One region of the Alteromonas sp. ABH4_452 genome, then DNA from elsewhere that is predicted to be linked to it. Evidence: predicted binding sites of a transcription regulator. Region 1 holds the regulator's gene; the other holds the start of a gene.
The links. The regulator FNR, encoded in region 1, switches genes on or off when oxygen is low (the NO sensors DNR and NnrR bind a similar motif). The targets are predictions, from matches to a motif close to TTGATCTAGATCAA.

Region 2: a site for FNR is predicted at 2,828-2,841, ahead of ACYX4N_RS02440 (high-potential iron-sulfur protein). Genes of this name have one in related genera too.

The regions. Positions count from the first base shown of each region.
Region 1 is NZ_CM149973.1:2,584,283-2,588,498, reverse strand. It holds gene ACYX4N_RS11140 (heavy metal translocating P-type ATPase) at 1-834, shown strand, start outside; gene ccoS (cbb3-type cytochrome oxidase assembly protein CcoS) at 836-1,066, shown strand; gene ACYX4N_RS11130 (sulfite exporter TauE/SafE family protein) at 1,053-1,712, shown strand; gene fnr (fumarate/nitrate reduction transcriptional regulator Fnr) at 1,758-2,498, shown strand; gene uspE (universal stress protein UspE) at 2,791-3,714, shown strand; gene ttcA (tRNA 2-thiocytidine(32) synthetase TtcA) at 3,944-4,216, shown strand, end outside.
Region 2 is NZ_CM149973.1:556,607-560,822, forward strand. It holds gene ACYX4N_RS02430 (substrate-binding periplasmic protein) at 1-487, shown strand, start outside; gene ACYX4N_RS02435 (amidase) at 656-2,278, shown strand; gene ACYX4N_RS02440 (high-potential iron-sulfur protein) at 2,386-2,679, opposite strand; gene ACYX4N_RS02445 (flavin reductase family protein) at 2,902-3,531, opposite strand; gene ACYX4N_RS02450 (zinc ribbon domain-containing protein) at 3,524-3,715, opposite strand; gene ACYX4N_RS02455 (hypothetical protein) at 3,906-4,193, shown strand.

The DNA.
Region 1 (4,216 bases):
TATGCTGACGGCGTAGACAGCCAAAGCGCGCTATCAATCGCCCGCGCCCTAGAATCTCGCTCTGAACACCCTATTGCTAAAGCCTTTAGCGGTGATAAAACGTCAAGCGGCAACACCGTACACAAAGTGACAAATTTCACGGTCACGCCAGGTGGCGGAATTAGCGGTGAAATTAATGACACGCTATTCTCCATGGGCTCAGCAGCGTTCAGTGTTCACGAATCACAGCAATCATTTATCGAGCGCTATCCCTCGGCTAACGTATTTCTTACTGTCAAAGGCCGTGTTATGGCGGCTTTTGAAGTTCGTGACTCACTGCGTGACGATACCCAAGAAACCCTCGATATATTGGCAAAAACTCATACCCTCGCTGTACTAAGCGGCGATACACAGCAAAACGTTGACTCTCTTACTAAATCTTTACCAATATCTGCCGCTAAAGGGGGCCTTACCCCAGAGCAGAAATATGAAGCGGTTCAAGCTATGCAGCAATCTGGCTCAAAGGTTATGATGATGGGCGATGGTATTAATGACGCCCCTGTTCTTGCAAGTGCTGATGTAGCGATAGCGGTAGGTAATGCTACAGATGTTGCGAAAACTGCAGCCGACGTGATTTTGCTTGGCGATCAGCTGCTTTCTGTGCCAGAACTCATCCGAACTGCGCATCAAGTGAAGCAAAAAATAAGACAAAATATTGGTTGGTCGGTAGGTTACAACGTTTTGATCTTACCTTTCGCCGTATCTGGCCTACTTTCGCCGTGGATGGCGGTTGTTGGCATGTCATTAAGCAGTATCATAGTAGTGACAAACTCTACGCGACTTCTGGGCAAATAGTATGAGCATTATTTACGTTTTAATTCCAATCGCCATCATTATAGTAGCCGTCGCTATCGTAATATTCTTCTGGGCGGTTAAAACTAATCAGTTTGAAGATTTAGACCGTCAAGGTTACAGCATACTGTTTGACGATGACCTTCCGCCAGAAGAAAAAAAGCTCGCTGAACAACGCAAGCAACTTCAGAATACTAAAGTAGAGAAAAACCAAGGGCAGCATGGAGGGGATTAATTACTTCTCAGCTTTTCTTATCGGCTTAGCGGGCGGTGTTCACTGCGTGGGCATGTGCGGCGGTATAGTTGCAGCGCTAAGAATGGTGTCACCAAAAGGTGCTTCAGCAGTGCCTTACGCCCTAGCCTATAACATGGGGCGCATAGCTAGCTACACCATTGCTGGCGCACTGACCGGCGCACTTGGCAAAATTGCAGCAGACTATATTCCTCTGGCCAACTATGCCCTGTCTTTACTCAGCGGTATTATGTTGCTGTTGTTGGCCTGTTATTTAGGCAAATGGTGGACAGGGTTAACGGTGTTAGAAAACGCAGGCAAAGGTTTATTTTCTAAGCTGCAGCCGTTATCTAAGCGTTTTTTACCTTTTAAAACCCCTTTTAGTGCTATCCCTTATGGGTTTATTTGGGGCTGGTTGCCTTGTGGATTAGTGTATTCAACACTTACTTGGTCTTTAGCGGCGGGGAATGCATTGCAGGGCGCTGCCATCATGTTTTTCTTCGGTTTAGGTACTTTGCCAACGCTACTCGCAGCAAGTGCAGGCAGTCAGTATATTGTTAGCAGTTTTCAAAACAATAACGTTAGACAAATAATTGCCGTAATAATGGCCATTTATGCGGCTTATCTTATTCATGGCGCAATCGTTTAAAAATGGGTGTATCATTATTGGGTAATCTTCAAAAGAGCATGTATTATGAGCAAAGGAAGCCAATTTTCTATTCACTGTCAAAACTGTAGCTTCAGTCACTTGTGTTTACCGGTGGCGCTGAACAAAACAGAAATCGAGTCTCTTGACGATATAATTGAGCGCAAAAAGCCGCTTCACAAAGGTGATACGCTCATTCAAACTGGCGATAAATTTCGTTCGCTTTTTGCCGTAAGAACGGGTTCTTTTAAGTCATTTGTAACTAATCAAGATGGTGAAGAGCAAATCACTGGCTTCCACTTCCCTGGTGATATTATTGGATTCGATGCCCTGCGCGAAAGTAAGCATCAAAGTTACACCTCAGCGCTAGAAACCGCCATGGTATGTGAACTGCCATATGAAACCCTTGATGAAATGTCGGTTCAATTTCCTAAGCTACGCCATCAGATCATGAGCTTTATGAGCGCAGAAATTAAACAAGATCACGACATGATCATGCTTTTAAACAAGCGTACGGCGGAAGAGCGTTTATTGTATTTCATCTCACACTTATCTCAGCGCTTTGAAGAGCGTGGCTTCTCGCACAGAGAATTTCACCTAACTATGACCCGAAACGAAATCGGCAACTACTTAGGCTTAACGATAGAAACCATTAGTCGCCTATTAAGCCGTTTTCAGAAAGAAAACATTATCAAAGTAGACGGTAAATTGATCTCTATTTTGGATTTTGATCGGTTAAATACCAAGTTAGAAGCGTTAAATGGCCCTAGCGTAGTCTGTAACGGTTAATTTATTCTTCTGTTATCTTGAGCGCGCTACATGCGCGCTTTTTAGTTTTAACCTTTAAAATTTCACTGTATTCCCTCACTGAGTAACACGACATCCATCCGTCGTGCGTGAAAACTCCCGTAATATTCAATGTTACCTGTTTTATATATCAACAGATTATTTACACCTTGATCCAAAACAACCCACGTTTTTCCAAATGTCGTTTATAGTTAATGTAAATGGTTTATATAAACTGTTTTGAAACAATATCGATGTCGACAGCCATACAAAGCTTTGTAGTTGAGGAGACGTTATGATTGAGTGTAAACGAATTCTTGCCGTGGTGGACGCGGAACGCGACAACCAGCCTGCCCTAAGCCGTGCCTATGAACTTGCGTCAAAAACCGGCGCCACGGTTACCGCTATGATGGTGGTATATGATTTGTCTTACGATATGACAACCATGCTTAGCCCCGACGAACGTGAATCAATGCGCGATGCCGTTACAAAAGAGCACGCCAAATGGTTATCTGCCCAGCTAAAAGAACAGGGCTTTTCAGAGACCGATATTGTAGTTGAGTGGAACAACCGTGCTTATGAATCGATTATTTATTACGCCCTTAATAACCAAATCGACTTAGTAGTAAAAGCTACTAAAAAACATGACGACCTTGCCTCAGTAATCTTTACCCCTACAGACTGGCATCTAATGCGTAAGTGCCCACGCCCTGTACTGCTCGTTAAAGAACACGACTGGCCAGAAGGCGGTGAAATTATAGCTGCAGTAAACGTAGGCAGTGAAGATGATGAGCATGCTGCACTAAACGACAAGCTTACGATAATCGCTAACGATTATGCCTCTTTGCTGAAAGGTAACGTTAATTTAGTGAATAGCTACCCTACAACTCCACTTAACATTGCCATTGAAGTGCCAGAGTTTGACCCTGATACATATCACGATGCGGTAAAAAATCATCACATGAAAGAAATGCGTAGTCACGCGCTGAAATATGGTATTCCAGAAAATAAATGTGTGGTGAAAGAAGGCTTGCCTGAAAAAGTTATCCCGCAAGTGGCTAAAACACTCGATGCCGAGTTAGTTGTAATAGGCACCGTGGGACGGGTTGGTATTTCGGCGGCGCTTATTGGCAATACTGCCGAACACGTTATCGATGAACTTAATTGTGATGTGTTAGCAATTAAGCCCGATGGATTTGAATCACCGATAACCGTGTAGTTAACTGCTTAGTTGCGCTTAAATATAAAGACACTTGGTGGCGACTAATGGCGAATCGGCGATGGGCGTTGAAAAGAAACTGCGCATTTAGCGGTTAATTCCGAGAGTTAATCATACACGCTTAAATCAGTACTTAACGCTTCTCGATAAATTTAACAACACAGCCATAGTCTCGAAAAGGCGCTTTAATGTATAATGGCGCCTTTATCACAAACCAAGCTAGTTAATTATGAGTTTAGGCACAAGCAGTGCTGATGCGCCGACGTTAAACGCCGCGCAAAGTAAGCAAAAGTACAACTTCAACAAACTTCAGAAACGACTTCGTCGCAACGTGGGTAAGGCCATTGGCGATTTCGGTATGATTGAAAACAACGACAAGGTTATGGTGTGTTTATCGGGCGGTAAAGACAGCTATACCATGCTTGATATTTTGTTGTTTTTAAAGAAGATTGCGCCTATTCATTTTGAAATTATTGCGGTAAATCTTGACCAGAAGCAACCT
Region 2 (4,216 bases), 2.0 Mb from region 1:
TGTTCTTTCCGACCCCTACATTATTTATCAAAATGTTGTTGTGACAAAAACGCAAAATAACTTTGTCATCAATGATGTTAATGGACTTAAAGGTAAGCGTGTCATTGGGTTTCAAACTGCACAATCGGTATTAGGTGAAGAGTTCAAGCAAGCATTAGCGCTAGAGCCAATGTATATGGAAATGGCAAGGCAAGACCGGCAGGTCGATATGCTCATGCTCGATCATGTGGACGCGATTGTTTTAGATAGAAACATTTTCAACTACTTCAAGTCTCAAAACAGCGCCTATGTTGAAGAGGAGACAGAATTCCATGAATTATTTCCTATCTCAATATATCGCGCGGCTATACCCAATCCAAAGCTGAGAGCAGAGTTTAATTCAGCCCTTCATCGCTTTATTGCAGGTGGTCGGTATCAATTACTGCTCAATGAATATCAGCTTGATAATCTGCTTCACAAGCTGCCAAAGGCGCCCACCAAACTGTAATTGCGTATTTTATCGTGTAGACAGTGAACCATTTTTGATTCAACGTATATCAAACGTAGCAATACGTTTATGTCCGTCACTTTTTACCTAACCGTAGATAAGGCACGATGGTAAAAAAGTCATCGCATAAGAACGTTTTCATAAAAACAATGCGTTAAGGAAAGCTCTATGTTGAAACAGTGGTATGTACTGGCTGTCACTTTGCTGTGCACCGCCTGTGTGTCGCAATCGCACCGTGAAAATAGTGATAATAAAAAGTGGCTAGATGAGCCAGCATATCTGCAGGTGCAGGCTATCGTTAATGGCGATACTACATCGACAGAGTTGGTCAGTGGTTATCTAGCGCGAATTGAGCAGTTAGATAAAAAGCCCAACAGCGTTTTAGCGCTAAATCCTAATGCATTAGCAGAAGCTAAATCAATCGATAAACAAATAGCCAGTGGAGCGGCATTAGGCCCGTTAGCCGGTATTCCCGTATTGCTTAAGGACAATATTGAAAGCGCAGAAATGCCCACAACAGCAGGTTCTATGGCGCTAATTAATAACGACACCGCACGAGATGCCCCCATTGTGGCGAAGCTAAAAGCAGCGGGCGCGATCATTCTAGGTAAAACAAATTTGTCTGAGTGGGTAAATTTTCGTTCTGAATCATCGATAAGCGGTTGGAGCGCAGTGGGTGGCTTAACTCGAAACCCTCACATATTATCAAGAAGTGCATGCGGTTCGTCGTCTGGCTCCGGCGCAGCGATGTCGCTTCGATTAGCGTCACTTGCCGTAGGTACTGAAACCAATGGTTCTATAATCTGTCCAGCATCTATTAACGGTGTAGTGGGCTTCAAGCCAACCGTTGGTTTACTTTCAAGAACGCACATTGTACCCATTTCATTCAGCCAAGATACGGCCGGACCCATGACAACCAACGTTCAAGACGCATGGCTGATGACAGCGGTAATGGCTGGCGAAGATGCAAGCGATAGTGCTACTGAAAATACAGCTTCCCATCGACCTGACATGCCTTCATCGGAAATGTTGGCAACAGATTTAAAAGGCAAACGCATTGGCGTTGTCAGGTATCGTCAAGGTGATAACCCTCATGTACTGGAAGTTTACGAAAGCGCGCTAAATCAGTTAAAAGCATCGGGTGCTACGCTGGTGGATATAAGTGATTTTTCACAGCCTGATTCCTTTTGGGCCGACTCTTACAATGTTTTGCTCAGCGAATTCCATCACAGCATCAACGAATATTTGTCGGGCTCGCCAGCAGAGATCCCTGTAAGAAATCTATCTGAGCTTATTGCTTTTAACAACCAAACCGAGCGAGAGCTAGCGTTATTCAATCAAGATATTTTTGAAAAGTCGCTAGACGCTGCGCCTATTGATAGCGAAGCATATCAAAGCGCCCTTCGCCTTATTCAAGATACAGCGGGCAAAAACGGTATTGACGCATTGTTAGCAAAACACAACGTAGATGTATTAGTTGCGCCTTCAAACAGCCCTTCATTTTTAATCGACGGTGTGTATGGCGATCATTCGCCAGCTGGTTTCATTGGTATAGGCTATCTAGCTGCTGTTGCGGGCTATCCACATCTCACGGTGCCGGCGGGTGAAGTGAAAGGTCTTCCAGTAGGCATTAGCTTTATCGGTGCTAAGTGGAAAGATGAAGATGTGTTAAAGATAGGCAAAGTTTTTGAAGCTAAACACGGTTTTTTCATTAAACCAGGTCTTTTACCCACACGTTTTGATGACCCCAGCTTAAAAGGCATAAAGAATGGACTAAATGAGGGCCGCTAGCTAAAAGCACGTGGTTTGAATGTGAAGTCTGTTAAGCAGTGTTGAAACTAAAAAGCCCCCGACAATTATCGGGGGCTTTTGCTATTTATGTAGCTGCGAATGATGATTTAGCCTGGCTTTTTAACCCAAGCGCTACACCAGCCATCAGCGTTAACCAGCTTGTTAGGGAAAATGTTACAAGGGCGATATTGTTCGCCATCGGCACCCTGCACGTACATGCAGTTTGCACATTTTGCACCTTCAACGGTTGAAGACGGTGTGTAGTTTAATGCTTTCGCAGTTGGGTCATCTGCGCTCAATTGTTCTTGAGCTTGCGCACGTAACGCTACACCACCTAATGTAAGACCGATAACTGTAGAGCCAGACAGTTTTAAAAAGTCACGGCGGTTTACAGATTTCATAACATTCTCCTTAAGAGATAGAAACGATAATGATTCTTTTTTATTCAGTGTCTTAAACGCAAAAACCTGCCCAAAGAGGCAGGTTTTGTGTAATGTTTAAATACTATCTCTTTTTGAAAAAAGATCGAATGAAATGTCTTATTTTCACTTGATCTAGATTAAATAAACTTCAGAGTAATAATACCCGATAGTAATTATCAGACCCTTCTATCTGCTACAAGTTCATTTTTTAGCTAGGGGGACTCCGGGTTTGGCGTAGGCAAACTGTGCAACACGCGTAGTGCTATGATAGCTATCTAATCCAGAAATACAGGCAGTGTTTGCTTTTTCTATATCGGCGTATCCGTCTTCATCAATAATGCTCTCTGGCATATGAAGCTCTTGAATTTCTCCAATAACCATTTCGGTTTCGTTAAGCAGTTTTAAATGTTGCGCCACTTTTAAGCCCATCTTGATTTCGCTTTCTTTAACAAACGGTGCACTAAATGACTCGCTAAACTGCGGCGTTAAACCCACTGCTTCAAATTCGCTCTCATCTGGAGCATAGCGAGCAGACGTTTGGTGCGCTTTGTCTACCCAATCAGTCGACACGTGATTTAGCGTGTAAAAGCCTTGTTGCTTAATATTGCTAAGGGTATCTCGTACCACAGTATGTGGGCGCATTATCATGCCTATAAGTGGCGGGTTAGCACCCACATGAACGATAGAGCTTACAATGGCTAAATTGTTGGTGTTTCCGTTTGTGGTACCCACTAACGTAGCCGACTTAAAGCCAGACAAGCTATTGACTAGATTAGCTCGGTATCGCTGTGCAAGCGCATCTATATCGCTGCGTGTAAACTGCTTAATCATTTTCTCGTTCTGCCTCAATTTGAATGTCGTCACCATGCTGATAAGTGGTCAACTCTATGGGTTGGCAGCACACCTGACAGTCGAGTACTTGGACTTGACCCACATCGTTAACCTCATCTATCTCAACGTCATTAGGCGCCATACAGTAAGGGCACGAGAAGCCCATGGAACGGGTTAAGCTCATATTTTATTGCCTTATTAATCATGAATAGTGTTTATTACGTAATGCTAAGACGAGTGGATTTTCTTTGGCAAAATACCCCATTGTTTATGAAAAAACCGGGCTGAGGCAATCGCAATAGCCATTATTAAATGAAAGGCTTAATAATTAGCCCGAATAAACAGCAGCAAGGTGAATGAATAGAGGTGATGGTGTGGCAAATAAAGTAGGAAACTGCCCGTGTTGTAATAGAGAAACGCGACTTACTTATCATCATCTTATCCCGAAAAAAATGCACCGACGCACCTATTTCAAAAAGCACTTTAGCAAAGCCGAACTGCAGGACGGTATTTATATTTGTAGGCAGTGCCATAGCGGCATACATCGCTTTTATGATGAGATGACATTGGCCAAGCACTATTTTAATTTACAACGCTTACTAGATGACGAGCAGCTTTCAACGTTCTTTCAGTGGGTGTCTAAACAGCGAGTGCGTATTTAATAAATGGCTTGGTCTAATACCGG